One region of the Cytobacillus spongiae genome, then DNA from elsewhere that is predicted to be linked to it. Evidence: a T-box and tRNA genes for the amino acid it is inferred to sense, from the RefSeq annotation. Region 1 holds a T-box; the other holds one or more tRNA genes.
What was found. The T-box of region 1 lies ahead of argS (arginine--tRNA ligase). A T-box ahead of a tRNA ligase gene usually reads a tRNA of that ligase, here a tRNA-Arg.

Region 1 (16,049 bases):
CTCACTTTATATAAAGGAGGAAGGGCAATAAATACCTTACCAGCCTCAACAAGTGGTTTCATATAGCGGTAGAAGAAAGTAAGAAGAAGAACTTGGATATGAGCACCGTCAGTATCTGCATCGGTCATAATAATGATCTTGTCATAATTTACATCATCTAAGTTAAAATCCGCTCCAATTCCAGCACCAATTGCATGGATAATCGTGTTAATTTCTTCATTTTTAAAAATATCAGCTAGCTTCGCTTTTTCCGTATTTATCACTTTCCCGCGCAGAGGAAGGATGGCTTGGAAACGGCGATCACGTCCTTGTTTTGCTGATCCACCTGCCGAGTCACCCTCAACAAGGTACAATTCATTTTTTTGAGGATTCTTCGATTGAGCAGGTGTTAGCTTACCAGATAATACCGTTTCAGACCGCTTCCGCTTTTTGCCGCTTCGAGCTTCCTCTCTTGCTTTTCGAGCAGCTTCTCTTGCTTGATACGCCTTGATCGCTTTTTTAATAAGGAGGGAGCTGATATCAGGATTTTCTTCAAAGAAATAAGAAAGATGCTCCGATACGACTGTATCAACAGCAGAACGAGCTTCACTTGTTCCTAATTTTCCTTTTGTTTGGCCTTCAAATTGCAAGAGCTCCTCTGGCACGCGAACCGAAATGATCGCTGAAAAGCCTTCACGGATATCTGCACCATCTAGGTTTTTATCTTTTTCCTTAAGAAGGTTCACTTTACGAGCATATTCGTTAAACATTCTCGTAATCGCTGTTTTTGCACCTGCTTCATGCGTTCCACCGTCTTTTGTGCGAACGTTGTTAACAAATGACAGAACATTTTCGGAATAGCCATCATTAAATTGGAAGGCAAAGTCCACTTCAATACCATTGTGAGCACCTTCAAAGCTAATCACGGGATGAAGGGAGTCCTTTTCCTCATTTAAGTACTGTACAAAAGCTTCTATTCCGTTTTCATAATAAAAAACGTCATGGAAATCATTTCGCTCATCAATGATTTCCATTTTCATTCCTTTTAACAAGAAAGCAGACTCTCTTAAACGTTCACATAATGTTTCATAATTATAGGTAGTGGCAGAAAAGATGGTTGGATCCGGCTTAAAATGAATGGTTGTTCCAGTTTGATTCGTTTTCCCAACCTTTTCAAGCGTTGTAACAGGCTTTCCTCCATTTTCAAAACGTTGCTCATAGACGAAGCCTTCTCTTCTAATTTTGACGACTAGCCATTCAGATAAGGCATTTACAACTGATGCTCCAACACCGTGCAGGCCACCGCTTGTTTTATAGCCACCTTGACCAAATTTTCCACCTGCATGTAACACAGTTAGAATGACCTCAGGCGTCGGCTTGCCTAATTTATGCATACCTGTTGGCATTCCTCTTCCTTTGTCCTGTACACTAACGGAATGATCTTTATGTAATTTCACAATAATTGTGTTTCCATAACCAGCTAATGCTTCATCAACTGAATTATCTACGATTTCATACACTAAGTGATGAAGACCTCGTGAATCTGTGCTTCCGATATACATTCCCGGACGCTTTCGAACAGCTTCTAGTCCTTCTAGTACTTGTATGGCATCATCATTGTACTCAAATGCTTGTTGATTTTTTGCCACGAACATACCCCTTTCATCTTGCAAACAACACGCTATCGTCTTTGTATGTATAATGTCGAACATCCGTATATGTATTCGTTATAAAATTTAGATAATCCTTTAATAAAATGTGATTATTATTTGAACGAACAAATGTTCTATACCGTCTATATTATCAACTTCACGAAAAGACGTCTATGTTTTATTGTATATATTTATTGAGATTTGGCAAATAAGTTCATGAATCAGATTTCATAATTACTAGAGAAAAAGCCTTTTCTTTTCTCTTCCCTTTCATTTGCATAAGCCCTTTATAAGTATAAACCAATTTGATCTAGATTAGTTTGATAAATTAGCTTCTGGTTTTGATGCGTAAAAAAACCCATGGCCATTTGACAGCACCAATGGGTTTAACTTACCATTACATTCTTTCTGGAGCCTCAATTCCAAGTAAACGCAAGCCCTCTTTTAACACAACCGTTACTGAATAAACAAGAGATAGTCTAACCTGTTTTTGTTCTTCATCTAAGATCCGTACCATTCCATAATATTTATTGAATGCCTTTGATACATCTAGAACGTACCGAGCAATTTGTGATGGATCGTATTCCTTTAATGACCGCTCAATTGTAGTAGGGAACTCCGTTAATAACGTAATGATCTCCCATGCAGAATCATCATTGAAGCTAGCAATCTCAACACCCTCTTGAAAATCCCCTTTTCGTAATAAAGAACATGCCCGAGCATGTGTATATTGAACATATGGGCCAGTTTCGCCTTCAAATTTCAGCATATCCTCTAAGGAAAATTCAATATCATTTTGACGGAAGTGCTTAAGATCATGAAAGATAACCGCTCCCGTACCGACCTGTCTTGCTACTTGATCTACGTTCGGTATTTCTGCATTTCTCGCTGCAATGTTCGCTTTTGAATGGGTGATCGCCTCATTTAATACTTCTTCCAAAAGCACAACCTTTCCTCTTCTGGTCGACATTTTCTTTCCGTCTTTTAACATCATGCCAAATGGAATATGGACTAGCCCTTTTTGCCAAGGTAAGGCTAATTTATTTAAAACAGCGAACACTTGTTTAAAATGCAGGGCTTGTTCATTTCCAACAACATAAAGGGACTTAGTAAAGTGGTATGTTTTTTGGCGGTAAATGGCTGCTGCTAGATCTCTTGTTGCATATAAGGTTGTGCCATTTGTTTTTTTTATTAAGGTTGGTGGTAGGCTGTATTCATCAAGTGTCACCACTTTTGCACCATCTGATTCGACTAATAAACAATTCTCTTTCAATTGCTGTATAACCGCTTCCATTTGATCATTGTAGAAGGCTTCACCGTGATATGAGTCAAATGTGATGCCTAGTAGCTCATAAATTCTAGCAAATTCCTTTAATGACTCGTCCTTAAACCAAGACCATAAAAAATAAGCTTCTTCATTGCCATTCTCTAACCTTTTGAACCACTCTCTAGCTTGTTCATTTAAGCTTTCATCAAGCTCTGCTGCCTCGTGAAATTGGACGTATAGGCGTAATAATTCTTTAATCGGCTGCATTTTGACTTGATCTTCATTGCCCCACATTTTATAGGCAACGATTAATTTACCAAATTGTGTGCCCCAATCCCCCAAATAGTTTATACGAATCGGCTGAAATCCGCATTTTTGCAATATAAGTGCTATTGAATTTCCAATAACAGTAGACCGTAGATGCCCCATTGAAAAAGGCTTTGCAATATTAGGGGATGAAAAGTCAATGGTGACGACCTGATTTTCCCCTATATGACTTGTTCCGTACTCATTTTTTTCGTTCAATATCTTTCTGATCACCATTGTTGAAACAGTCGATTTTTTGAGGAATACATTGACATAGCCATTTACCGCTTCTACTTTTTCAAACTCAGGAGATGCTAGTTTTTGGGCTAGTTCTTCTGCAATCGTCTGAGGTGACTTGCGAAAAATTTTTGAAAGCTCATAGCAAGGAAACGCAAGGTCGCCTAAATGAGCAAATTTCGGCTTTTCAATCCTTGTTCGTATATCTGATTGCTGTAACGTACCTTCTAAACAATCAACTAGTACTTGACTGAACCGTTCTTTATCATTCACCATAATCTCCCCCTAAATAAAAAGCTCCCGTCTCTTTATTAACATAAAGAGACGGGAGCTTTGACCCGTGGTACCACTCTAATTGTATAATCCAAGGATTATACCACTTTCTTTTCTAACGGGGCATGCCCCGGCTTCCCCTACTTAGTTCAGGAAAGCATCTACAAAGTGCGCTTCATTATGTGTAATAGGTTCAGGCTTTCACCATCCCTGAATCGCTAGTCCCACCCTTACATAATTACTCTCTTTGTCACTGATGTTGGATATATTTTTATATATTATAAAGCTTTAATAAAAAATAGCAACTAGCTTCGTGACTTTGTTAAGGCGTGCTCTACTTTAATGCATCGATCCATAATAATGATATAGCCCTTTTCTTTTAGAAAAGTATATGCTTCCTCATGTTCTACACCCAGTTGAGCCCAGAATACATCTGCATCGATTTCAACAAATTCCTTTGCGATGTCAGGTAAAAATTCGGATCGGCGAAAAATATTGACGATATCTACATGGCCGTCAATATCTTTCAGGCTTGCAACGGCTTTGACACCTAGCACTTCATCAATACTCGGATTGACTGGAATAATTTCGTAGCCTGCTTTTTGCATTGCTTCTGAAACCATGTATGAAGTTCTTTCAGGATTCGCACTTAACCCAACAACAGCAATTCTCTTCGCCTTTTTTAAGATGGAACCTATTTCTTCTCTACTTGGATTTTCAATTGGCATCTGTCTTCCCACTTTCCATTAATATAAGTAAAGCTAATAGCTTAGTCTTCGATTAACCCTTTTGAAATAAGAAATTCTCTTGCTACCTCTTTTGGGTCATTTTTATCAATGTCTACTTTAGCATTCATTTCTGACATTTCTGTTTCGCTGATTTTTCCAGCAAGCTCATTGACAACCTTTTCTAGGTCAGGAAACTGATCAAGCACTTCTTGTCTTACTACCGGTGCTGCATAGTAAGCAGGGAAAAATCCTTTATCATCCTTTAATGATTCCAAGTCATATCGAACAATGCGGCCATCTGTAGTAAAAGCAGGGATGACATCTACATCTCCTTGCTTAACAGCTTCATACATTATGTTCGGATCAAAGCTTTCTGTACCTTTGAATTGGAATGCATATGCTTCTGCTAAAGCATCATACCCGTCTGCTCGTTCGTAAAATTGATGGGGAGCTCCAAACGTAAGATCCTTTGTGAAAGGAACTAGGTCTGAAAATGTTTCTGCTTCAATATTTTGCTCTTTTGTATAGGCGAGCGTGTACGTGTTTTCAAAGCCAAGCGGCTCTAACCAAACGACATCAAATTTCTCCTTGTAGCCCTTTCTCACTCGCTCTAATACAGAATCTGCTGACTCTCCTGGCTCAGCTTTTTCCTTCAAAACAGCCTCAAGTCCTGTACCTGTATATTCTACATACATATCAATATCTCCTTTTTCAAGAGCAGGAGTTAAGATCGACACTTCACCTAGACTGTCTTTTACTTCCACGTTATAATCTGTCTTCGCTTGAATATACTCGGATAAGATATGAGGGAGAATATATTGCTCGGTCCACATTTTTCCTGAAATGACAATTTTCTCGTCATTATTTCCTCCACATGCCGAAAGAATAGTGACGACCATTAATAGAATTGATACTACTAATCCTTTTCGATTCATCTATCTGGTTCCTCCAATCAATTTTTCATTCCTTTTGGTGTGGCTAATTTTTCTACTCGCTTTAATAAATAATCAAAGAAAATTGCAAGTGCCGCTGCTGGAATGGCTCCTGCGAGTACCAGCTGATTATTCCAGGTGGATAGACCGCGATAAATCAAATCCCCTAAGCCACCAGCACCAACAAAAGTTGCAAGTGTCGCAACCCCAACCGTTAATACGGTAGCTGTGCGAATTCCTGCCATCATAAACGGAAGGGAGAGTGGCAATTCAATTTTTGTTAATATTTGTTTACTTGTCATCCCCATCCCTTTTCCTGCTTCAATAATCCCGCTATCCACACCAACAATTCCTGTATATGTATTTCGGAGGATAGGCAAAAGAGAATAGATGGTCAGCGCTGTAATGGCCGTAACACTACCTGTTCCAAAGATGGGAATAAGAAATCCGAAAAAGGCAAGGCTTGGAATCGTTTGAAACACAGCAGTTATTCCAATGAAAAACTCAGCAAATTTTCGATTGCGCGAAATATAGATACCTAAAGGAATGGCAATGAATAAGGCAATAAAAATACTGGTAAATGATAAAAATAAATGCTCCATTAAGCCCTTTAAAATATCATCTGAACGGGTAGACACCGTGTCTAGAAAGAGTGAAAATGAATTTTTATCCATGCTGCACCTCTTTCCCATCAATGCCCGAGTAATAGGACAGAAGCTGATCCTTTGAAATCATCCCGACAAGCTGACGTTCTTTTGTTAGAACAGGTACAATGTCTAATGTTTGTTCAATTAGTAATCGAACTGCTATTGTCAATTCTTGGTCACTATAGACCACTGGATAATTAGCTACCTCATGATCCAATTGAAAGGCTCCTACATATGTACCATCCGTATCCGTTTTAAAGGATATGGATGAATAATTCAGTTGATTGGGCATCATTAGATCCATTACCTTTTTACTCGACTTATTCCCTAACCGATTTTCCCCAATAAAGTCGATGACAAACCCATTCTTTGGATTTTTCAATATCTGTTCTGGTGAATCGATTTGCACGATTTCACCTTCCTTCATGATAATCATTCGATCAGATATCTTTAAGGCTTCATCAATGTCATGCGTAACAAATACAATTGTCTTTTTGATATTCTTTTGCAGTATTTTTAATTCATCCTGCAGTTGCTCTCGACTGATCGGATCTAAGGCGCTAAAGGGTTCATCCATCAGAACAATTGGCGGCTCAGCGGCAAGTGCTCTTACAACTCCGACACGCTGCTGCTGACCCCCACTAAGCTCTAGTGGATATTTTTCACGGTACAGGGACGGATCAAGTCCAACGAGATCTAGCAGTTCGTCAACCCTTTTCGTATATTGTTCCCTACTCCAGCCTTTTAATTTCGGAATTAGGGAAATATTATCAGCAATTGTCATATGTGGTAGCAATCCGATTTGCTGAATCACATACCCGATATTTCGACGGAGCTCGACGGCATTAACAGTTGAAATGTCTTGTCCGGCTACATAAATCTTCCCTTCAGTTGGCTCAATCAGTTTGTTTACCATTTTCATCGTAGTCGTCTTTCCGCACCCACTTGGGCCGATTAAAGTGACAAGCTCACCCTCTTGGATTTGCAAATCCAATTGTTTTACAGCTTGAAATCCATCTTCATATACTTTCTTCACACCTTCAAATCGAATCATGTTCCACCTTCCTTAATTATGCATATCACTTCTTACCTACTTAGAGTAGATGAATCCCATTCATTTTTCCAATTATTTTGCTCAGAAGTTCCGTTATTCATGATTCAACTTTAAATATGAAGGCATCAGATGCATTTCTTAACCCCTTCCATTAATGGGTTCTATCCGGCATTTTCAGTAATGATTCTTTTTATTTATCAATTCCGTCAATTCGAATTCAACTCGATAAAAAAAATCCCAACTTCCTTAAAAGGAGAGGAATTGGGATTCGTACAGTTGATTCAATATGGCTAATGTGATCATTTATCAAATAAACCAATTTTGCTGATTTGAATAGACCGGTCTTTCATTAGGTCGATGAAAGTATCTTGTACTTTTATTAATGGCAGTAAGGGGTCACTCTGATGTACAGAAAGGATTATGCCCATTTTCCCGGTTGATAGCAATACCTTCTCACCGATCAATGACGTCATTATTCCTCGAATGAAAACAGTAGTGATTTTCATGTCTAGCAAACCATACGAGCCTTTACTCATTTCATCCATAATTTGATAAAAAGGCAGTGCTTTCCGGTAGACACGGTCTGATGCCATCGCATGAAATACATCGACTACACCGACAATTTTGGCATAGGTCGTAATTTCATTTCCTTTTAAGTTATATGGATATCCACTTCCATCCATCCGTTCGTGATGCTGTAATGCAATTAGCGGAATATCGAACTGAAGCTTTTGTTGATTCAATAATAGATGATACCCATAAATGGGATGCATTTTTATTACTGAAAATTCTTCATTAGTTAATCTTCCAGGCTTGTTCAAGATCCTTTCGGGAATACATAATTTACCAATGTCATGTAAAACTGCACCTGTAATTAATACTCTTAAGTGTTCTTCTGATAATCTAAGCCATTTTCCTAAAAGCCCCGACAAGATGGCTACACTAATATTATGCTGTGCGGTATAGGGATCACTTTGGTGTAAAAGCTTTATTAAATAACTAATATAAGGTGTTTTCGTAATCTTCAAGATTTCAGGTACAACTTTCTGTTGAATCGGTTGAATTTGTATCTCTTTCGTCAACTTTGTCATTTCAAAAATAAAAGAAAGCTCTTCACAAGCTTTACGAATACTAGATTTCAAATGGTTCATCCCATCTAAATCTTTCGAAGGGGAGCAATTGCCAAATTCCTCTTTATATTGTTTCATAAGTATTTGTTCAATCTCAATCTCGGTTAACGTATCTTTATGATAGTTATAGATTTTTTTCATAATACTCCTTCATTTCGTTTGGAAATAATCAAAATTATTGTTCTTTCTTTAAATACAGAAATTTATCCCCAGTAACAAATCGATCTGAGTGATTGATTGAATTATTCTTAATTAAAGCTGAGAAGCGGTTTAAATTCGTAAGTAGCCTTTGTCTTTCATGCTCACTAATAACAAACTCGAGTCCATATTCAAAAAAGCCCTTTTTTATCTCTTTGTATCGAACGATTTTTCCTTTTAGTTCAAATTGAGCGTTTAACACATTTACATGAATAGATAGGATTACAAAAGGATTAACTGGAAATTTAATGAGTGATAGGAACCTAAGGCCACCTGGACCGATATCTTCAACAAGGACCTCTGTTTTTCCTAAATTGACTTCTTTTCCTTGAATCTCACTAATCGTAATAAAGGAACTAATGGAGTATGGAAGCTCAATCCGGAAATATTTTCTTCGATTTTCCCAATTTTCGTCATCACTCGTAATCATAGGTGAACAGTGGCCAACCTTTAATAAACGCTCAAATTCCTCTTCATTGAGGGGGGTGGAAAAATAAATCCCTTGCGTCACATCACAGCCAACTTTTTTAAGAAAATCATACTGTTCCTTTGTATCACATCCTTCTACATTCGCTTGAACCTGTAAATCTCTCATCAGGCTTAATAGCGATTTTAGTATTTTTTCATCTACTGAGTTTTTGTATTGGTTTAATAATGTTTTAGAAACTTTAATGGAATCCGGGGCATAAAGCTTAAGTTCATTTAACGAAAAGCTACCAGTCCCAAAACCAGCGAGCGTTAGGTTTACACCTTTGCTTTTTAGTTCTTTCATTTTTTCGGCTAATTGTTTTGTGGGGACGATTTTTTCTCCCCTCGTAATTTGTAAATCTACATATTGTGGAAGTAACTTTTCATCCGCCAAAAGGCTTGCTAAATCATCGATAAAGTTAGGCTTTAAGAAATATTTTGAATCGAAAGCAATTGAAATAGGTATATGTTGTAAGTTGTTCAATTGCCATTTTTTATTCATCTTTATCGATTGTTCGAGAAGCCAATTCGTGACCAGATGATCAATTCCAATTTCTCTGCTAAGCCTGTTAAATTCCTCCTGATCGAGTTCACCCCAGAATGGATGATTCCAGTATGGGATCGCTTCTACTCCAATAATTTTTCCCGTGTTTAACTTGACTATCGGAATAAAGTGCATTTGAATCAGATTTGACTCATAGGCTTTAAATAATTCATTCTTCATTTCAAAGCCTTCAATCAATTGAAGATTCATCTTATTCGAGTAAAAATAAAAATTGTTCCTTCCCAGCTCTTTCGCATATTTCATTGCTGTTTCAGTTTGTGAAAAAACATCACTAACCGTTTCACCATTTTGCGGAAACAGACAGCCTCCAATGCTGAGCGTAACCTTCAGTTCTAACTCATCTACCTTAATAGGCTTTGATACGGATTGTAAGATAGTTGAAGCTGTTTTTGATAATTCTGCTTTCGAACTGTTCATTAAAATGAAACAAAACTGATCGGAGCTTATCCTTGCAAGGAAACTATTTGCAGGTGCTCCATTCATTAAGATCGTTGAGACCGAAATTAACACTTGATCTCCTACGTTATTTCCAAACGCTTCGTTGATTTTATTAAAGTAGTCAATGTCTATTAATAGCGCGCCAAACGACTGCTCTGCTTGTACATGTTGGTTCATAATATCTTGTAGGTTACGCTCTAGTAGAGAACGGTTGGGTAATTTCGTAAGTTTGTCATAATAGGCTAGCTGGTAGATCGTTTGTTCGGCAAGCTTTCTTTTTGTGATATCATGTCGTATTGCAATATACTGAAAGGGCTTACCCTTTTCATCAAGAAAAGGAACAATAACAGCATCTACCCAATAATATGAACCCGATTTTGTTTTGTTTTTCACCTCTGCTCTAAAAATCCTTCCGCTCTGAATGGTATCCCACATTTCTTTAAAGAGGCTTTTCGGATGGTGTCCGGAATTGACCATTCGGTGGTCCTTTCCAATTAGTTCATCTCTTGAATATTCTGATATCTCACAAAATTTATCGTTTACATAGGTGATTTTTCCTTTTGCATCAGTGATTGCTAGAATCGTTGATTGATCAAGGGCAAACTTTATATCCTTTAGTTCCTTGTTTAACCACTCTATTTGTCTTTGTCGATTGCTTCCATATGGTGATATATTTAACAACGAATTCCCTCCCTGTCACATTTCCTTTACGTTTGTATAGTAAAATAAACCCGGGTATATCGAACTATCAAACCCCTTTTTAAAATTTTACCATTTTGTAGCGATAGCAAATTTGATCATTCTGTGAAAATTCAATGAATATTTAGTTAACAAAAAACAAAAAAACTCCACACGATGTGCGAAGTTAAATTAGACTTTGGAAAGTAGCTTTTCTTTCCGAATCGAATATTGGTCGATTATTATTGCCATCAATGTTCCCAGGATTAATCCGTTGTTCAGTAGTGCTGTAAGGTAGGGAGGAATACCAATAAACGCTTTTGAGGAAACAAACATGGCACCAACCCCTGTAAGCAAGGCAACACCAATCACTCGCCTAATTCTGCTTTGATTTGCCTCTTTTTCAATTTCGCCAAACGCGATTCCAACCATATTTGTAAAAACAACAAATGTAACGGCGTAACCGATTGGAGTTGGTAATGCGGCAAAAAAGCTCATCATCATTGGAAAGAAACTCGAAATGGTTACAAAGGCAGCACCAATCAAAAACGGAAGGAGTTTACTAATGTTCGTCGTGGCAATAAACCCAGCAGCGCCAGAAATAGGTACAGGTCCAATAGCTGAGAACACACCTCCTAATAATTGGTTGATCCCCGTTACAAAGCCTCCTGCAGTTACTCTTGTAGGTCGATCTTCTGTTCTATATGTACTCAACACTCTTCGCACGACATGAATACTTGCAATCATATTTGTAAGTAAAAGCAACGAGACAAATATGGCTGTGATGATCATCCCTGTCTCAAATACTGGCATTCCAAAAGAAAACACCTTTGGAAACGAGAGGATGCGATCACTTGGAAAAGTAAAGGGGGTTGACAGCTTGAATATGGCCATCAAGCACCATCCAACACTTAGGCAAATTAAAATGGAATATTGACTGATAAGTGTTGAAGAATGCCTAGATAAATAGAAGGCTAAAAGGACAACAACAAAGCTAATTCCCGCAATCGGAAGGTCCACTTCTTCTTTTCGGTAGCCAACCCCTAGCATCCCATTCATAAATGAACCACTAAGCTGTAACACAAGCAATAACAAGTAAACACCTGATACGACAGGTGTAAAAAGGGTAGCCAGCTTTTCAATCCACTTTAAGCTACTAAAAAGAATAAAAACCATTCCACTTATGATCATAGCACCTTCTAAAGCCTGTAGTGTTTCAGTTGACGATTGAAAAATGGTTGTGCCAATCCCCGCATAAATAACAAATACTCCCCACCATAGTCCTGCAGGCCCCTCATTGATTGGGAGTCTATGTCCGATCAAGCCTTGTAAGAGGCTTGATATCCCAAGTACAAACATGGTCCGCTGTACAAGTCCCGAGGTCTCTGCAGCACTTAATCCATATAACTCTGCAATGGCAATCGGTGCGACGATTGTTCCTGCGATCATAAAGGCCATCCACTGTATGGCTGATAATCCTGTCTTCATCTAGTCACTCCCATCCCTTATCCTCTATTCATCGTAATAAAAATGGATGAATATCTCAATATCTCAACGACAAATGTAAAAGCTGCCAAGTGATACGCGTGTCTTGGCAGCTTACTGTTATAAGCAAAATTATTTTTTCGTTACTTGTTTTTGATCTAAGTTTAATGCAGTCCAAGCGGTATCATCTGCAAAAAACCTTGACCAGCTTGCTACTCCAGCGAGATCATATTTATTGGCTAGCTCGGCTCTTTTCTGTAAAGAAACTTCATCCTCAAGCCAAATTTTATAAGTGGCTTGATCTCCCTCTGAATAATGCTCAGCATAATTTTGACCTGTTGTCTCATCATATACTGACTTTACATTATTGGTCTTCAACCATTCCTTTACTTTTTTCATACTCCACGCTTTTGACGAAACTTCCCCGTTAGCTTTTTCCTCCCAGATTCGGGTATATAACGGCACACCGAGGATCAGTTTCTCATTTGGTACGACTTCTAATAGCTTTTGTAAATTTTCTTCAACCCACGGCAAGCTTGCTACACTTCCTGCAACGGGTGAAGAGCCCCAATGCTCGTCATATGCCATGACCATTAAATAATCAACAATTTCAGCCAGTTTCTCTCTTTCATAAAAAGCAGACCAATTTCCGCTGTTTGAGATAAAATTGATATCCATTGAAACGATTAATCCAGCCTCATGAAAATAGGGTGTTCCTTCACGAACAAATTGAGTGATTAGAGGACCATCTTCAATATTCACATTCTCTATATCGATGTTAATCCCATCTAATTGGTACATTTGACTGTAATGGAGAAGCTGTCTAATCATTTTCTGACGAGTTTCATAGTCTTTAAACGTTGTATGTGTAAGTTCAGGATCAAATGCATTAGAAAACAGTGCCCAGACTTGATAGCCTCGTTTCTTTGCCCAGTTCACATAATCCAAAGAACCTAAGTTTTTTATCGATCCATCTTCTCCACTTAGCTCAAACCAAGTGGGAGAAACAACGTTCACCCCAGGCATGGCAGGTAATTGACTGATGTCAGGATTTTTGGAATAAACGGCTTCCCACGTTAATTGAATGGGTCCATTGATAATTGGTAGAGTGGCTTCCTTTTGTTCATGTACGATGGAAACCGTTCTCTTCTCTTCTTTTTGAACAAATTCTTTATGAATATAACCCGCTACCCCATTTTCTTTGCGGATATAATAGAATTCTTGCTCTTCTTTCTCGACAAAGACCGTTTCTCCATTTGATGCTTGATCATAGTATGGTGATTGAAGATGAGCTTCTGAACGTAGGCGAAGCTTCTCTTCATGTGCCTTCGGAGCATGGATCGTTCCTACCTGCCTCTCATCACCGTCTTGTTCAATCCAAATTGCCTTTGTGGCATCTAATAGGTCATATTGTATAGGATAATAGGCAAGTATAGGGTCGAGTGAAATATAAAGCTCCCCTTGTTGATCGGTTATGGGGGTAAGCTGTAGCTTAACCGGCTTTTCATTCACATAATAGGTGAGAGATTCAGAAGGCATTTGAATCACTTTATCCTTCGTCGTAATAATAATGGAATTTGATTTTTCATCAAACGCAATGCTGTCATCCACATATTGCTTCATAAATGAAAGGGGAACATATACGGTATTATTCTCTACTACCGCGTTTCCTACCTGCTCCCCTTTATATAAAATAGGATGCTCTCCTATAAAATAATCCGTTCTCTCCTTTGAAGCAAAGGGATATAAGATTAATAGACTACTTGAAATGATTAGAAAAAAAGCAAATACAAGCCCTGCTATAATCCAAGCTTTGGACAGTGGCTTCTTACTGTGAAGTTCTGTTCTCGCCATGTATCTTCCTCCTTCTATCTATCGTAACGTATGTCCCTATCTGTTGAGAAGCGAAAATCTCAGACAAGTTTTCCCTTTTTTTATCTTGTTTTTATTCAACATATACGTAAACGAACAAAACAAGTAAAAAGTTTCAATGAAAAATGAATTAATATATTTTGACCTCGAGCCATATATATAGTAGTAACAAGTAGCACGAAGGGAATTGACATATTCTTCATGGTGTTTTGTAAAATAAATGATACAATAGAAGAACGTAGACAAAGTGTAAGGGAGAATTATGGATGATTGAAATCGTAATGATCGTGATAATCGCGTACCTGCTCGGTTCGATTCCTTCAGGGTTAATTATTGGAAAAGGGTTCTACGGGATTGATATACGCGAGCATGGAAGCGGAAATTTAGGTGGGACAAACACCTTTCGAACATTAGGGGTAAAAGCAGGACTTATCGTAACTGCAGCAGATATATTAAAGGGGACGTTAGCTACCCTATTACCTCTTTTCCTTGATACCGAAATGCATCAGCTAATTGCTGGGCTAATTGCAGTTATAGGTCATATGTATCCAGTGTTTGCTAACTTCAGAGGCGGGAAAGCAGTTGCAACCTCTGCTGGTGTATTACTTGGCTATGAGCCATACATGTTTTTAACTATGTTTGCTATTTTCTTTATTTGCTTATACCTTACTAAATATGTTTCGTTATCTTCCATTTTAGGAGCATTCGCTGCTATCATTTATTCGATGGTAATTTTTGATCCCGCACTAATTGTGGTAGTTACCATACTTGGCATTTTTGTCATCTATAGACATCGAGCCAATATTAAAAGAATCATCAACAAAACCGAACCAAAAATTAAATGGATGTAATCAAAACAGCTGACATATCAAATATGTCAGCTGTTTTTTGTTCCCCTTCATTCCTCACCATTTTACAAAATGTGAGCATGTTTCCCTTCCTCCCCTCATATATTCGAGTAAAGAGAAACGGATATTTCGTGAAAGGTAGGGACTTCTATTGTTTGAACCATTTGAGTTATCACATGATCAGCCAAATATATATTTTGTAATAAATGAAGATTTCAAGATTGTAAATAGCTCCATTTCCCCATTAATTGGGACTAGCTGGTTTCATCTAGACCCTCATCGTATCCTACTAGAGGGAAGCTCTTCACCTCAGCACCTTGACCTATTTATATCACAAGAATCAACACCGTATCAAGTCTTCCAAACAAACGTTTCGAACCTTCTTCATGTTTATTGTATTCCAGCCCTTAAGAAAGACCTCTCCTTGCCGGATCATGCCGCTATGGCGCATGAAATTAGAAATCCACTTGCTGCAATCAAAGGGTTTATACAACTACTAATGCCGGAGCTTGATGAACTCGGAAAGCAAGGATATGGACAGATTATTATCGGAGAAATCGAACGAGCAAACGGGATTCTCGAGGATTACCTTAGGGAGCCATATTCTGAAAAAAAAGGGATGGAAAGAATTCATGTCCAATCCCTACTAAGAGATATGCAGCAATTATACATGGGCCAAGCTATTCAGAAGGATATTCAACTGTATGTTCATTCGGCTATTCAAGAGGTAGAGGTATATGGCAACAGATACGAACTCATACAAGTCCTCACAAATCTTATCAAAAATGCAATTGAAGCAAGTACAGATGATCAAAGGAAACGCAAAATCATTCAACTTGAAGCAAGTGCTGACGACCAAACGGTTTTTATAAAAGTGTCTGATAATGGACCGGGTATGGATGAGCAGACACTCCATCATTTATTTACTCCCTATTTTACAACAAAAGAGGAGGGCACTGGAATTGGCCTTTCCATATGTAGAAAGCTGCTGCAAAAATATAACGGGCAACTAGCGGTATCAAGTGAACTCGGAAAAGGAACTGAATTTACGATCAGCTATCCATTATATAATAAAGAATCGTAGGGAGCTGTTAGTAGCTCCCCTACGGATTACTACAGTGTATTAGCTGTTTCATTAAGCATTTCAGCAGAGGATGAAACCTTCGATGTAGCTACACCAATTTCTTCTATCACTCGAACAAGGTAGGTCATTTTTTGGCCTACTTCAACCGTTTCAGTCAAGCTCTCCTCCATGGATGAAACAATTTCTACAAAAGATTTTTTGGTATGAT
Region 2 (16,049 bases), 1.8 Mb from region 1:
AATTATTTTTGGCAGCTTATATAAAAAATTTAATTTCGTTATCTCTGGAATTATCAGCTCTGTTATCTTTGCGTTTGCACACTTAGAACCTGAGCATGTGCTTCTATATACAGCCATGGGCTTTACCTTTGCCTTTCTGTATGTAAAAACCAAACGGATTCTTGTACCGATCTTTGCTCATGTCGCAATGAACACATTTGTTGTCATTACACAATCGGTATTTAAAGAGGAGATCGAGAAGATGCTCCGGGAAGCAGAGAAAATTCAGAGCTTTATTGGAGGATTTTAGATGAGAAGGTCACCACTGTTCTCTGGCATCGTTTACGTATGTCTTGGATTAATTTTTACCTTATTTGCTGTACAAAATGTAAGGGAAAGCGGCGAATATGGATTTATTACCTATTTATTTATCATGCTTGCCACCTTCGACCTTGGTTCAGGCATACGCATGATCATGTTTCACTTCAAGCTCAAAAAAGTGGAAAACAAAAAATGAGCCTCTCGCTTGGGAGGCTCATTTTTTTAATCATAGGATTCCATCGATTCCTGTGCTTTTTTATAAGAAAAACGGGAAATGATGATGCTTACTTCATATAGGAGCAGTAGCGGGACAGTCACCATTAAATGAGATAATAATTCTGGTGGAGTAATAAATGCTGCAATGACAATTAATACAAAATAGGCATATTTCCGAACTTGGCTTAAAAACATTGGCGTAACTAATCCAAGCCTCGTTAGAAACATAATCACAACCGGCAATTGAAATAAAAATCCAAATGGGAGTGTTAGCTGAAATAAAAACTGAAAATATTCATTGATTCCAATCACTTGGTTAATATTTAATCGGTCGGAAATTCGGGTCATAAAGTCTATGACAAACGGAAAGAGAATAAAGTAAGAAAAAGCAATCCCCCCGATAAATAATAGAACCGAGATGGGAATATAGCTTAATGTAACCTTTCGTTCTTTTTCATAGAGACCTGGACTAATAAATGACCACAATTGATATAAAATAACAGGTGATGTAAGAACAAAGGCAATAATAAAGGCAAATTGCATGTACACTTTAATCGGATCCGTTAAACGGAACGCATTCATCGTAAGCTCTTTTGCCTCATCTGCATTTTGCAGGAAGACTATTAACGGCTCAGCTACGAAAAAGCTCAAAATGACAGCAATAAAGAAGAAAACGACTGAAATCACTAGCCGTTTTCTTAATTCACCTATATGTTCAAACATCGTCATGTCTTTATGAGAATCCATAACGCTTCATCCTAACATTACTTAACTTCTTTATCTTTTTTCACATCATCGTCATCGTCGTCCGCTAGACCCTTCGTCGCATTCTTGAACTCACGAAGTGTATTTCCTGCCGCTTTACCAAGCTCAGGTAGCTTTTTTGGACCGAATACTAATAATGCTACAAATACAATTAGTAAGAGGCTTCCCATACCAACGTTCATCATTTTAGCCTCACCTCCCTTTCTCTATCATAACGTTTTTATACTGATGTTCAACTGTTTTCTATTGGATAGAATAAATTTAAGATTCCACTTGTTCATTCGGATAATGCTTTAAGAAATAGACGAGAGACTGAAGCTCAACTGCCAAATCAATATGATGAATACGAATCGTTGAAGGCACATTTAATCGAGCCGGTGTAAAATTCAAAATCCCCTTAATATTGACCTCTACAATTCGATCGGTAATCGTTTGCGCAACTGGCGCTGGTACGGTTAAGATCGCTACCTGCACATCATGTTCTTTAATCTTTTCTTCAAGGTCATCCATGTGATAGATGGGAACACTTCCGATTTTTTTCCCGACGCGATCTTCGGACACATCAAAAGCAATTTCGATCTTTGTATTATTATTCTTTAAAAAATTATAATTTAAAAATGCCGTTCCTAAGTTTCCGACCCCAATTAACGCAACCTTTGTAAGCTCGTCCTGGTCGAGTGTTTTTCGAAAGAAGGATAATAAATAATTCACATTATACCCATATCCCTTCTTTCCTAAAGCACCAAAATAAGAAAAATCTCTACGTATTGTTGCAGAATCGACCTTTACGGCTTCACTTAACTCAGCAGATGAAACCCGCTGTTTTCCTGAAGAATGTAAGTTTTTTAAAAAACGATAATATAATGGCAGCCGCTTGGCTGTCGCTTGCGGAATTTTGATGGTTTCATTATTCATATCAATCTCCCCCGCTCCCCTACTCTAGTATTTGTTGTTTTCCTTAAGAGACCGTTAATCTTCGTTAACCTTCTGTAGGCTCTCAGATGGTGCAGTCATCCTTCTTCATCAAGAGATTTCTTCGTGTATCTCCACACAAATAGTCATCCTGCTAAGTCCCTTTACCAGAAAGATTCTTTTTTACTATAGCTTTTCTCGTTTAAAGTCACCGTTTTTCCCGCCTGTTTTCTCTACTAAATACGTTTGACCTATTACCATTCCTTTATCAACTGCCTTACACATATCATAGACAGTAAGGGCACAAACGGACGCAGCTGTTAGCGCTTCCATTTCAACACCTGTATTACCCTTTGTTTTGACGGCTGCTTCTATTTCTAGAATATAGTCTTCCTCTTTCACTGTCCATGCAAATGATATGTCTACTCCAGTTAATGGGAGTGGATGGCACATTGGAATTAGCTCGCTCGTTTTTTTACAAGCCATGACTCCAGCTACCTGGGCGACGGCAAGCACATCCCCTTTTTTCATTTGTTGATTAGTAATTCTCTCATAAATTTCTTTATTAACTGTAATGCTAGAATGAGCAATTGCCGTTCTTATTGTTTCTGGCTTATCACTCACATCCACCATCTTTGCTCTTCCTTCTTGATTAAAGTGTGTAAATTCTGTCATCTTTAAAAAACACCTCTCTATCAAAATATACACTATTTTATTCCATCTGTGTATGAACTTTGTACGTTACTTCACAAGTTTACTCTTATTGCTCGAATTATAGAAGATAAGTTACACTATTTCTATAACATTGAGGTGAAAGAACATGATTTTATTACAAGTAAACCAATTAAATAAATATTTTGGTGCTGACCTTATTTTATCGAATATAAAGCTAGAAGTACAATCCAGGGACCGAATAGCGCTCGTTGGGCGAAATGGTGCAGGTAAGTCGACTCTTTTAAAGATCATTGCAGGACAGCTTTCCTATGAATCTGGAGACATGATTAAACCAAAAGGAGTCGAAATTGGCTATCTTGCTCAAAACACAGGACTCGCTTCAGAATTATCGATTTGGGATGAAATGCTTACCGTGTTCAACCATCTTCGTCAAATGGAAAAAGATTTGCGCAGATTAGAAGAAAAGATGGCGAACCCAAATATCTTTGATCAGCCTACTGAGTATGAGCGCATCTTAAAAGAGTATGATTTGCTTCAGGTGGAATTTAAAGAGCGGGGCGGCTATCAATACGAGTCTGATATCCGTTCAGTCCTCCACGGATTACATTTTCATGACTTTGATTATTCGACAACTATATCTACTTTAAGCGGTGGACAAAAAACGAGGCTCGCTCTGGCCAAGCTCTTATTATCAAAGCCAGATATTCTAATTCTTGATGAGCCGACGAACCATCTTGATATTGAAACCTTAACATGGCTGGAGCAGTATTTACAGAGCTATTCAGGTGCCATATTAATTGTATCCCATGATCGCTATTTCCTTGATAAAGTCGTCAACCAGGTGTATGAGATTTCAAGGCACCAAATTACGAAATTCACAGGTAACTATAGTTATTACTTAGACCGTAAAGCAGAGAACTATGAGCGAGATATGAAGCAATACGAGAAGCAGCAAGAGGAAGTGGCCAAGCTCCAAGATTTTATTCAGAAAAATTTAGCCCGTGCCTCTACAACAAAACGCGCACAAAGCAGAAGAAAGCAGCTTGAGAGAATGGAGTTAATGGATCGTCCACTAGGGGATGAGAAGTCAGCGACGTTTCATTTTGATATCGAAAAGCAAAGTGGAAATGAAGTGCTGAACATTCGTGACCTTGCAATTGGCTATGAAGAACAAATAGTGACAAAACAGATAACGATGAGACTCACTAGAGGTGATAGCATTGCCTTAGTGGGACCTAACGGTATTGGAAAATCTACCTTGCTTAAAACGATTATGAACATGCTAAAGCCCTTTGCTGGAATCATTAATCTAGGTTCAAACGTAGCTATTGGCTACTATGATCAGGAGCAAGCAAAGCTTACTTCTAACAAGCGAGTATTAAATGAGCTATGGGATGATTATCCTCTGAAAAGCGAAAAAGAAATACGAACTGTATTAGGCAATTTCTTATTTTCCGGGGATGATGTGTTAAAGACAGTTTCCACCTTAAGCGGTGGGGAAAAAGCAAGGCTTGCTCTAGCGAAATTAATGATGGAAAAAGCAAACTTTCTGATTCTAGATGAACCGACCAACCATCTAGACTTAGATAGCAAGGAAGTGCTTGAGAATGCCCTTGTCGATTATCCAGGTACCATTCTATTTGTGTCCCACGACCGCTACTTTATTAACCGAATTGCTACAAAGGTAATCGAGATGGGGAAAACGGGTGCAACTGAATACCTTGGAGACTATGACTATTATGTTGAAAAAAAGCTGGAGCAAGAAGAGCTGAAAGCATTAGAGATGCCGAAAGATCTTAAGCAAGTTGTCCACGCCAAGCAGGACAAAACGAACTATCAACAGGATAAAGAAGCGAAAAAACTCGAACGGCAACGAAAGCGTCGACTTGAAGAAATAGAAACCTCTATTCAAGCAATTGAAGAGAAAATTGAAGAATATGAACAACAGCTTTGCGACCCTGATGTGTTTAAGGACCATGAAAAGGTACAAGCAATCAATCAGGAAAACGAAAAAGCAAAGGCAGATTTAGAGCGCTTAATGGATGAATGGGCAGAGCTTGCTGAAGAATAAGTATATATGTCAAAAGAAATGGGATCATTTTCGTGATCCTTTTTCTTTTTTCCACAATCTTATTCACAAATGTGTATCAATTATATAGGCTTTCAACAGACTTTTCCACATTATCCACAGGAAACAGTGGTTTTATCCACATTTTTCACAATATTTTGGTTAGTTGGACTGTTATCCACAAAAAAACCCTCGCACGTAGCGAGGATTTTTTTCCCGGTTCTTATTTTCAGTTGTGGATAGTTAAATCTAACCCTGGATTTCCATTTAAAGCAAGGTCTGCACGCTGGCCTTTTTCAAAAAAGACACTCCCAGCCGCTCCAATCATGGCAGCATTATCTGTACATAAGGATAGTGGTGGGATGACTAGCTCGACTTCTTCTAGCTCTTGAACAGCTACTTCAATAGCTGCTCTAAGCCCTTTATTTGCAGCTACCCCCCCTGCTAATAATAGCTGCTTTACACCAAATGCCTTCGCTGCTTTTATTGTTTTTGTAACGAGAACATCAATGACACTTGCTTGAAAGCTTGCTGCAAGATCCTGTGGACGAATTTGTTCGCCTCTTTGCTCTGCATTGTGGACAGTGTTAATAACTGCTGATTTTAGACCGCTAAAGCTAAAATCATAGGAATCTTCTTCAAGCCACGCTCTTGGTAGGCTAAGCGTGTCCTCTCCTTCATAAGCAAGTCTGTCAATATGTGGCCCACCTGGATACGGGAGGTTTAATGTACGTGCTACTTTATCATAAGCTTCTCCTACCGCGTCATCTCTTGTTTCCCCGATCACTTCAAAATGACCATGCTCCTTCATCACAACAAGCTCTGTGTGTCCCCCAGATACAACAAGAGTTAGAAGCGGGAACTTTAAGTCAGCTACTAAACGATTTGCATAAATATGACCAGCAATATGATGAACACCAACTAGAGGGATATTGTGGGCAAAAGCAATTGCCTTTGCTGCATTCACTCCAATAAGAAGCGCACCAACTAAACCTGGCCCCTCAGTTACGGCAATCCCATCTATCTCCTCATAGGAGACTCCAGCTTGCTTTAAAGCCTCCTCAAATACAACGGTCACTTGCTCGACATGGTGACGTGAAGCAATCTCAGGTACTACCCCACCAAAGCGTTTATGACTATCGATCTGGGAAGCCACTACGTTCGACAATATTTCTTTCCCGTTTTTAATGATGGCAACGGCTGTTTCATCACAGCTCGTTTCAACCCCCATAATGATCCGATCTTTTCCTATCATAAATTCACCCACATTACTAAAGCATCTTCTTGATTATCCGTATAATAATTTTTCCGAATCGCTCCATCTTGGAAACCTAGCTTTCGATATAGAGACTGGGCTACATCGTTTGTCACTCTAACCTCGAGCGTCATTGAAGATGCACCCATCTGTTTCGCTACTTCCATCACCTTGCGCATCAATGCTTCCCCTAGCTTTTTTCCTCTGTACTCTGGAAGCAGAGCCACATTTGTAATATGCGCTTCATCTACTACTACCCATACCCCGCAATAGCCTATGACTCTTCCCTCATCCTCTATCACAATGTACACAGCAAACTGATTCTTTGTGAGTTCATTACTAAAAGCTTCATAACTCCATGGCGTAGCAAATGATGCCTTCTCGATTTTGAGGATCTGGCTAATATCCTTTTCTTCCATATAACGAAATGTTAGTGGTTTAATCATTCCAGGTCTTCCTTATTGAGTATTTTATTTCTTGTTCGCTTCTAGCCATTTTGCCTCAGCTTCAGCAAGCCTTATATAGTTGGGGACAAACGAATGTACATCTTCCCCTTCTATGTCTCTTCCGAGAAGAGCAAGCTCTGCTGGTCGAGGATTATGCTCTGTAAAAGAAGCCAGAGTAGCCTTTTCTCCCAATACCGAATCAATTGCCCCTTGATGAATGGGCAAGTCATTTCCGACGAACAATACAGGCTGTGTCTCTTTCTTCAGCTGCTCAACCCATTGATCACACATGATCAGTTGATCATTGATCACAGTTGTCAACTTTCCATTTTGAAATTGATATAAGCCTGTATACACTTGACCTCGTCTAGCATCAAATATTGGAGAAATCATGCCATTAAAATAGCGACCAGTTGACGCCGCAAGTACTTCTAGGCTTGAGACACCAACAAGAGGGATATTTAACGTCCAGGCTAACGTTTTAGCAAGCGTTACACCAATACGAACCCCTGTATAAGATCCAGGACCTTTTGCCACAACAATCTTAGTTAAATCTGAAGGTTTCGTATCACATTCCTTCATCAATCCTTCAACTGCTGGCATGGCCCGTACGGAATGATTCTTCTTTAAATTGGTTACATACTCACCAATTACTTTATCTTGTTCTATAATTGCTACCCCAAGTGAATAATTGGATGTATCAATTGCTAAAATTCTCATTGAAAAATCTCCTTACATAGCTCTTCATATCGCTTACCATGTGGCATCATTTGAATTCTTCTAGAGTCCTCTTCTCCGTGGAATAATTGGATCTCTAGCAACTCCTTTGGTAGCTGCTCCTGAATGAGATGAGCCCATTCCACAACAGTTACACCCTCTCCATCGAAATATTCATCAAAGCCTAAATCCTCGAAGGAATCTTCCACTCGGTATACATCCATATGATATAAAGGCAACCGTCCCCTGTATTCTTTAATAATCGTAAATGTTGGGCTATTCACCGTTTTAGCTATGTCTAATCCTTTGGCTAGCCCCTTCGTAAATGTTGTTTTTCCTGCACCTAAGTCTCCTTCTAATGTGAGAACATCTCCCGCTTGAAGAAGTTGTCCTAATCGTTTTGAGAATTCCATCGTTTCCTCAGGTGTGGACGTTTTCAATTCAAATGGCTTCATTCACAATCACCTTTATATTAAGTATTTGACATACCTCTAGCTCTTTAAAACATGTCGTAGGAATCTATATGTAGTTTACATGAATTTTGCTCAATGGGCAAAGGCTGTAACTGAATGAGCTTAACATTTACTACTATGATAATATTAGAGAATTCTAGCGTGGAAAAGTGTGGTTAATCTGTTCATACTGACGATGGGTAGAATAGTTGAGTGCTTAGCTGTTGTTCTTTGTTTATAATATGAATGAGTTTCTAGCTAATTAGGAGCATACTTTTGCCCATAAAAATAGACCACATCCATTTGCTGTGGTCGTAATAAACAATCCGTATAAATAAAAAAAACGAAACATTATGCTTCGTAGATTACTTGAAAATGGCGGTCCGGACGGGACTCGAACCCGCGACCTCCTGCGTGACAGGCAGGCATTCTAACCAACTGAACTACCGGACCAAATTGCGGGGACAGGATTTGAACCTGCGACCTTCGGGTTATGAGCCCGACGAGCTACCAGACTGCTCCACCCCGCGATAATATTATTAAAAAGCAAAGCCTGGCGACGTCCTACTCTCACAAGGGGACAGCCCCTAACTACCATCGGCGCTGAGAAACTTAACTTCCGTGTTCGGCATGGGAACGGGTGTGACCTTCTCGCCTTTATCACCAGACTATTTTAACTTGAGGTTTGTTCCCTCAAAACTAGATAATGTATAGAAGAAAGAATTACGGTAATGCCATTGAATTGACTAGTCCAGCTACGGCTCCTACCTTCTATCGAAGTTGTACAGTCGCCTTCGCTTTCTTATTTGGTTAAGTCCTCGATCGATTAGTATCAGTCAGCTCCACATGTCACCATGCTTCCACCTCTGACCTATCAACCTGATCATCTTTCAGGGATCTTACTAGCTTGCGCTATGGGAAATCTCATCTTGAGGGGGGCTTCATGCTTAGATGCTTTCAGCACTTATCCCTTCCGCACATAGCTACCCAGCGATGCCTTTGGCAAGACAACTGGTACACCAGCGGTGCGTCCATCCCGGTCCTCTCGTACTAAGGACAGCTCCTCTCAAATTTCCTACGCCCACGACGGATAGGGACCGAACTGTCTCACGACGTTCTGAACCCAGCTCGCGTACCGCTTTAATGGGCGAACAGCCCAACCCTTGGGACCGACTACAGCCCCAGGATGCGATGAGCCGACATCGAGGTGCCAAACCTCCCCGTCGATGTGGACTCTTGGGGGAGATAAGCCTGTTATCCCCGGGGTAGCTTTTATCCGTTGAGCGATGGCCCTTCCATGCGGAACCACCGGATCACTAAGCCCGACTTTCGTCCCTGCTCGACTTGTAGGTCTCGCAGTCAAGCTCCCTTGTGCCTTTACACTCTACGAATGATTTCCAACCATTCTGAGGGAACCTTTGGGCGCCTCCGTTACTCTTTAGGAGGCGACCGCCCCAGTCAAACTGCCCACCTGACACTGTCTCCCGCCCCGATCAGGGGCGTGGGTTAGAATTTCAATACAGCCAGGGTAGTATCCCACCAATGCCTCCACCGAAGCTGGCGCTCCGGCTTCCAAGGCTCCTACCTATCCTGTACAAGCTGTACCAAAATTCAATATCAGGCTACAGTAAAGCTCCACGGGGTCTTTCCGTCCTGTCGCGGGTAACCTGCATCTTCACAGGTACTATAATTTCACCGAGTCTCTCGTTGAGACAGTGCCCAGATCGTTACGCCTTTCGTGCGGGTCGGAACTTACCCGACAAGGAATTTCGCTACCTTAGGACCGTTATAGTTACGGCCGCCGTTTACTGGGGCTTCGATTCAGAGCTTCGCTTACGCTAACCCCTCCTCTTAACCTTCCAGCACCGGGCAGGCGTCAGCCCCTATACTTCGCCTTGCGGCTTTGCAGAGACCTGTGTTTTTGCTAAACAGTCGCCTGGGCCTATTCACTGCGGCTTTTCAGGGCTATTCACCCTAAAAAGCACCCCTTCTCCCGAAGTTACGGGGTCATTTTGCCGAGTTCCTTAACGAGAGTTCTCTCGCTCACCTTAGGATTCTCTCCTCGCCTACCTGTGTCGGTTTGCGGTACGGGCACCTTTTTCCTCGCTAGAGGCTTTTCTTGGCAGTGTGGAATCAGGAACTTCGGTACTTTATTTCCCTCGCCATCACAGCTCCGCCTTATGGTAACGGGATTTGCCTCGTTACCGGCCTAACTGCTTGGACGCGCATATCCAACAGCGCGCTTACCCTATCCTCCTGCGTCCCCCCATTGCTCAAACGGAAAAGAGGTGGTACAGGAATATCAACCTGTTGTCCATCGCCTACGCTTTTCAGCCTCGGCTTAGGTCCCGACTAACCCTGAGCGGACGAGCCTTCCTCAGGAAACCTTAGGCATTCGGTGGATGGGATTCTCACCCATCTTTCGCTACTCATACCGGCATTCTCACTTCTAAGCGCTCCACCAGTCCTTGCGGTCTAGCTTCAACGCCCTTAGAACGCTCTCCTACCACTGACATCGTAGATGTCAATCCACAGCTTCGGTGATACGTTTAGCCCCGGTACATTTTCGGCGCGGAGTCACTCGACCAGTGAGCTATTACGCACTCTTTAAATGGTGGCTGCTTCTAAGCCAACATCCTGGTTGTCTAAGCAACTCCACATCCTTTTCCACTTAACGTATACTTTGGGACCTTAGCTGGTGGTCTGGGCTGTTTCCCTTTCGACTACGGATCTTATCACTCGCAGTCTGACTCCCATGGATAAGTCTTTGGCATTCGGAGTTTATCTGAATTCGGTAACCCGATGGGGGCCCCTAGTCCAAACAGTGCTCTACCTCCAAGACTCTTACTACATGAGGCTAGCCCTAAAGCTATTTCGGAGAGAACCAGCTATCTCCAAGTTCGATTGGAATTTCTCCGCTACCCACACCTCATCCCCGCACTTTTCAACGTGCGTGGGTTCGGGCCTCCATCCAGTGTTACCTGGACTTCACCCTGGACATGGGTAGATCACCTGGTTTCGGGTCTACGACCACATACTCATTCGCCCTATTCAGACTCGCTTTCGCTACGGCTCCGTCTATCCAACTTAACCTTGCATGTAATCGTAACTCGCCGGTTCATTCTACAAAAGGCACGCTATCACCCATTAACGGGCTCTAACTACTTGTAGGCACACGGTTTCAGGATCTTTTTCACTCCCCTTCCGGGGTGCTTTTCACCTTTCCCTCACGGTACTGGTTCACTATCGGTCACTAGGGAGTATTTAGCCTTGGGAGATGGTCCTCCCAGCTTCCGACGGGATTTCACGTGTCCCGCCGTACTCAGGATCCACTCAAGAGGGAACGAAGTTTCAACTACAGGGTTGTTACCTTCTCTGACCAGCCTTTCCAGGCTTGTTCGTTTACTCCGTTCCTTTGTAACTCCGTATAGAGTGTCCTACAACCCCAAGAGGCAAGCCTCTTGGTTTGGGCTAATCCCGTTTCGCTCGCCGCTACTCAGGGAATCGCATTTGCTTTCTCTTCCTCCGGGTACTTAGATGTTTCAGTTCCCCGGGTCTGCCTTCCATATCCTATGTATTCAGATAAGGATTCCATCCCATTACGGATAGAGGGTTTCCCCATTCGGAAATCTCCGGATCAAAGCTTACTTACAGCTCCCCGAAGCATATCGGTGTTAGTACCGTCCTTCATCGGCTCCTAGTGCCAAGGCATTCACCGTGCGCCCTTTCTAACTTAACCTATAAGCTTTCAATACACATCGCATCTCTTCGTCAGCTTCCTTCGCTCCGCTCCTCATGTACGTAAGTACATTCCGGTGCTCACTCAGTTGCTTCCTCGACCTGCTCGTGTCTTGAAACCTTCTAATTTCTTGTTTAGAGAAAATCTTAAGATTGGCGATTACTCGGTAATTCTTTTTTCTTCTATATTTCATTATCTAGTTTTCAAGGAACAAGTTCACTTTCTTCTATAATAAGAAGAGAGTTTGTTATAGAGAGATTGCTCTCTCAAAACTAAACGAACCATAAGCGTCAACTTTCATGTAAATATCCTTAGAAAGGAGGTGATCCAGCCGCACCTTCCGATACGGCTACCTTGTTACGACTTCACCCCAATCATCTGTCCCACCTTAGGCGGCTGGCTCCAAAAGGTTACCCCACCGACTTCGGGTGTTACAAACTCTCGTGGTGTGACGGGCGGTGTGTACAAGGCCCGGGAACGTATTCACCGCGGCATGCTGATCCGCGATTACTAGCGATTCCGGCTTCATGCAGGCGAGTTGCAGCCTGCAATCCGAACTGAGAATGGTTTTATGGGATTGGCTAAACCTCGCGGTCTTGCAGCCCTTTGTACCATCCATTGTAGCACGTGTGTAGCCCAGGTCATAAGGGGCATGATGATTTGACGTCATCCCCACCTTCCTCCGGTTTGTCACCGGCAGTCACCTTAGAGTGCCCAACTGAATGCTGGCAACTAAGATCAAGGGTTGCGCTCGTTGCGGGACTTAACCCAACATCTCACGACACGAGCTGACGACAACCATGCACCACCTGTCATCCTGTCCCCCGAAGGGGAACGCCCTATCTCTAGGGTTGTCAGGAGATGTCAAGACCTGGTAAGGTTCTTCGCGTTGCTTCGAATTAAACCACATGCTCCACCGCTTGTGCGGGCCCCCGTCAATTCCTTTGAGTTTCAGTCTTGCGACCGTACTCCCCAGGCGGAGTGCTTAATGCGTTAGCTGCAGCACTAAAGGGCGGAAACCCTCTAACACTTAGCACTCATCGTTTACGGCGTGGACTACCAGGGTATCTAATCCTGTTCGCTCCCCACGCTTTCGCGCCTCAGCGTCAGTTACAGACCAGAGAGTCGCCTTCGCCACTGGTGTTCCTCCACATCTCTACGCATTTCACCGCTACACGTGGAATTCCACTCTCCTCTTCTGCACTCAAGTTCCCCAGTTTCCAATGACCCTCCACGGTTGAGCCGTGGGCTTTCACATCAGACTTAAGGAACCGCCTGCGCGCGCTTTACGCCCAATAATTCCGGACAACGCTTGCCACCTACGTATTACCGCGGCTGCTGGCACGTAGTTAGCCGTGGCTTTCTGGTTAGGTACCGTCAAGGTACCGCCCTATTCGAACGGTACTTGTTCTTCCCTAACAACAGAGTTTTACGATCCGAAAACCTTCATCACTCACGCGGCGTTGCTCCGTCAGACTTTCGTCCATTGCGGAAGATTCCCTACTGCTGCCTCCCGTAGGAGTCTGGGCCGTGTCTCAGTCCCAGTGTGGCCGATCACCCTCTCAGGTCGGCTACGCATCGTTGCCTTGGTGAGCCGTTACCTCACCAACTAGCTAATGCGCCGCGGGCCCATCTATAAGTGATAGCCGAAGCCATCTTTCAGAATCCTAACATGTGTTAGGAGCCATTATCCGGTATTAGCCCCGGTTTCCCGGAGTTATCCCAGTCTTATAGGCAGGTTGCCCACGTGTTACTCACCCGTCCGCCGCTAATCTTTAAAAGCAAGCTTTTAAAGATCCGCTCGACTTGCATGTATTAGGCACGCCGCCAGCGTTCGTCCTGAGCCAGGATCAAACTCTCCATTAAAGAGTATTGATTAGCTCAATAGTTAAAACAAATTAAAACGTTGACGTTATGGTTCGTTTAGTTTTCAAAGAACAATCATTTGGTTGGAGCGGGTGATGGGAATCGAACCCACGACATCAGCTTGGAAGGCTGAGGTTTTACCATTAAACTACACCCGCATATTAGAAGGATAAAGATTCACTCTGGTCGGGAAGACAGGATTCGAACCTGCGACCCCTTGGTCCCAAACCAAGTGCTCTACCAAGCTGAGCTACTTCCCGTTTTTAGAATGGCGCGCCCGAGAGGAGTCGAACCCCTAACCTTTTGATCCGTAGTCAAACGCTCTATCCAATTGAGCTACGGGCGCCTTTCAAAACGACTTACTAAGTATATCAAACTCGATAGCTAGTGTCAATCTTTTTTTAAAACTTTTTTGGTGCGGCCGAGAGGACTTGAACCTCCACGGGGTTAACCCCCACTAGGCCCTCAACCTAGCGCGTCTGCCATTCCGCCACGACCGCTTAAAGGAAAGACAAGATATATCATACCATACAATGCATCATTATGCAATCATAATGTTTGGTGCGGGTGAAGGGAGTCGAACCCCCACGCCTTGCGGCGCCAGATCCTAAGTCTGGTGCGTCTGCCAATTCCGCCACACCCGCAATGAAATTGAAAATGGTGAGCCATGAAGGACTCGAACCTTCGACCCTCTGATTAAAAGTCAGATGCTCTACCGACTGAGCTAATGGCTCTAAAAAATGGCTGGGCTAGCAGGATTTGAACCTACGCATGACGGAGTCAAAGTCCGTTGCCTTACCGCTTGGCTATAGCCCAATATATTATAATGGCGGTCCGGACGGGACTCGAACCCGCGACCTCCTGCGTGACAGGCAGGCATTCTAACCAACTGAACTACCGGACCAAAATAACTCATTATAGATAATGAATAGTCAGCAAAGCAACTGTCCTTGCCAGTTCCTCACTGACTATTAAAAGCCGATGACCCGTACGGGATTCGAACCCGTGTTACCGCCGTGAAAGGGCGGTGTCTTAACCGCTTGACCAACGGGCCATTATATTATGGCGGAGAAGGAGGGATTTGAACCCTCGCGCCGGTTACCCGACCTACACCCTTAGCAGGGGCGCCTCTTCAGCCTCTTGAGTACTTCCCCATATGGCTCCACAGGCAGGACTCGAACCTGCGACCGATCGGTTAACAGCCGATAGCTCTACCACTGAGCTACTGTGGAATAATCTTAAAATGTCATATGTCTTATCGACTCTTCATATTATAATGACATGTAATATGAAAGTCAATAATCATTTTTTCAAAAATAAACAAGCACTGGAAAGCAGTGACGGTTATTAAATTTAACATAACATTAATCAACCGTCAACTCTTTCACTTTAATTAATTTACCACGGCATTTTCCACAAACATATTTCGAAGTGTTGATTACTTTCTTTCTTCGATATTGGGTTCCGCATTGTTCGCACATATAGAAAATGGTCTTTCTTATTTTTCTAGTTGGTCGGTTAGGTAGTGTAGAACAGTATCTTGCTCCTCCTACTTGGTTGAGCAGCAATTTAAAATCTGCATCTTTATGCTGATACCCCTTGCCTTCTAAATGCAAATGATAATGGCAAAGCTCATGCTTGATGATGCTGATGACTTCATTTATTCCGATTTGTTCTAAATATTTTCTATTAATTTCGATATTGTGGGAACCTAATAAGTATCGTCCCCCAGTGGTTTGCAAGCGAGCATTAAAAACCGCTTTGTGCTTAAATGGCTTTTGGAAAGAATCATTTGATATTTTTTCCACCAGCTGTTGAAGCTCTTTATCTTCCATAACTTACTCATTTCCTTCTATAGAACACTATATGTGAACCTGACAATCTATTATAACATACATTGATATTGTCTTCTGTAAGAATAACTCTCATCTCACATGCAGCTAATCAAAGAAAGCGTAATGTAAATATGGTATTTTTGCACGTTTAGTTCTTTGTTCAAGGTAATTCAAAAAATCCCTTCCTTTCCACAAAAAAAAGGAAAACAACCTTTGTTAGTCATCAGAGGAGGTATCACGACTATGCCCACATGGTTTCAGAATCAAATGCAAAGAGCTTTCTTAGAGAAGGATCGTTATCAAATTAAACTACTCAACCAATTCTGGTTTATTTACAGAAAAAAACACTGCTCATAAGGCAGTGTTTATTCCTCTGGAGATAGCATTGATAATGCAACTCTTCCCTTTTGTATATCTATACTATCTACCCAAACCGTCACAACGTCTCCTACTGCGACTACGTCTAGTGGATGTTTTACAAATTGACGTCTTAGCTTAGAGATATGAACAAGTCCATCCTGCTTCACTCCTACATCAATAAATGCCCCAAAGTCGACTACATTTCGAACCGTACCTTGCAGCTCCATTCCTGGCTTTAGATCCTCTAGCTTTAACACGTCTTTCTTTAATAAAGGCTTAGGTAGATCATCCCGCGGGTCTCGTTCTGGCCTTACTAACGCATCAATAATGTCTTGTAATGTAAGTTCCCCTACCCCTAGTTCAGTAGCGCTTTTCTGAACATCAAGTTTTGCTAGGGCTTCTTTAAGCTCTGGCTTCCCGATATCTTTTGTAGAGAAGCCAAG

Region 2: it has a tRNA-Arg gene. The T-box ahead of argS (arginine--tRNA ligase) is inferred to sense a tRNA for this amino acid. The anticodon was not compared.

The regions. Positions count from the first base shown of each region.
Region 1 covers NZ_CP089997.1:2,075,690-2,091,738, reverse strand. Annotated here, with positions in the region: gene parE (DNA topoisomerase IV subunit B) at 1-1,628, opposite strand, end outside; gene argS (arginine--tRNA ligase) at 2,029-3,714, opposite strand; T-box leader at 3,759-3,977, opposite strand; gene LS684_RS10545 (CoA-binding protein) at 4,020-4,442, opposite strand; gene LS684_RS10540 (glycine betaine ABC transporter substrate-binding protein) at 4,484-5,377, opposite strand; gene LS684_RS10535 (ABC transporter permease) at 5,395-6,048, opposite strand; gene LS684_RS10530 (ABC transporter ATP-binding protein) at 6,041-7,075, opposite strand; gene LS684_RS10525 (HD-GYP domain-containing protein) at 7,375-8,346, opposite strand; gene LS684_RS10520 (EAL domain-containing protein) at 8,381-10,555, opposite strand; gene LS684_RS10515 (purine/pyrimidine permease) at 10,745-12,040, opposite strand; gene LS684_RS10510 (glycosyl hydrolase family 18 protein) at 12,170-13,891, opposite strand; gene plsY (glycerol-3-phosphate 1-O-acyltransferase PlsY) at 14,179-14,760, shown strand; gene LS684_RS10500 (sensor histidine kinase) at 14,909-15,841, shown strand; gene LS684_RS10495 (globin-coupled sensor protein) at 15,871-16,049, opposite strand, start outside.
Region 2 covers NZ_CP089997.1:291,254-307,302, reverse strand. Annotated here, with positions in the region: gene LS684_RS01735 (CPBP family intramembrane glutamic endopeptidase) at 1-289, shown strand, start outside; gene LS684_RS01730 (YdiK family protein) at 290-496, shown strand; gene tatC (twin-arginine translocase subunit TatC) at 523-1,263, opposite strand; gene LS684_RS01720 (twin-arginine translocase TatA/TatE family subunit) at 1,281-1,466, opposite strand; gene LS684_RS01715 (redox-sensing transcriptional repressor Rex) at 1,543-2,196, opposite strand; gene moaC (cyclic pyranopterin monophosphate synthase MoaC) at 2,380-2,868, opposite strand; gene LS684_RS01705 (ABC-F family ATP-binding cassette domain-containing protein) at 3,014-4,939, shown strand; gene tsaD (tRNA (adenosine(37)-N6)-threonylcarbamoyltransferase complex transferase subunit TsaD) at 5,166-6,188, opposite strand; gene rimI (ribosomal protein S18-alanine N-acetyltransferase) at 6,188-6,637, opposite strand; gene tsaB (tRNA (adenosine(37)-N6)-threonylcarbamoyltransferase complex dimerization subunit type 1 TsaB) at 6,662-7,357, opposite strand; gene tsaE (tRNA (adenosine(37)-N6)-threonylcarbamoyltransferase complex ATPase subunit type 1 TsaE) at 7,354-7,809, opposite strand; tRNA gene LS684_RS01680 (tRNA-Asp) at 8,183-8,259, opposite strand; tRNA gene LS684_RS01675 (tRNA-Met) at 8,263-8,336, opposite strand; rRNA gene rrf (5S ribosomal RNA) at 8,358-8,474, opposite strand; rRNA gene LS684_RS01665 (23S ribosomal RNA) at 8,613-11,545, opposite strand; rRNA gene LS684_RS01660 (16S ribosomal RNA) at 11,861-13,411, opposite strand; tRNA gene LS684_RS01655 (tRNA-Gly) at 13,496-13,569, opposite strand; tRNA gene LS684_RS01650 (tRNA-Pro) at 13,595-13,671, opposite strand; tRNA gene LS684_RS01645 (tRNA-Arg) at 13,681-13,757, opposite strand; tRNA gene LS684_RS01640 (tRNA-Leu) at 13,825-13,911, opposite strand; tRNA gene LS684_RS01635 (tRNA-Leu) at 13,971-14,055, opposite strand; tRNA gene LS684_RS01630 (tRNA-Lys) at 14,070-14,145, opposite strand; tRNA gene LS684_RS01625 (tRNA-Gln) at 14,153-14,227, opposite strand; tRNA gene LS684_RS01620 (tRNA-Asp) at 14,239-14,315, opposite strand; tRNA gene LS684_RS01615 (tRNA-Glu) at 14,394-14,465, opposite strand; tRNA gene LS684_RS01610 (tRNA-Ser) at 14,475-14,565, opposite strand; tRNA gene LS684_RS01605 (tRNA-Asn) at 14,569-14,643, opposite strand; gene LS684_RS01600 (SprT family protein) at 14,776-15,246, opposite strand; gene cmpA (cortex morphogenetic protein CmpA) at 15,490-15,603, shown strand; gene LS684_RS01590 (Tex family protein) at 15,612-16,049, opposite strand, start outside.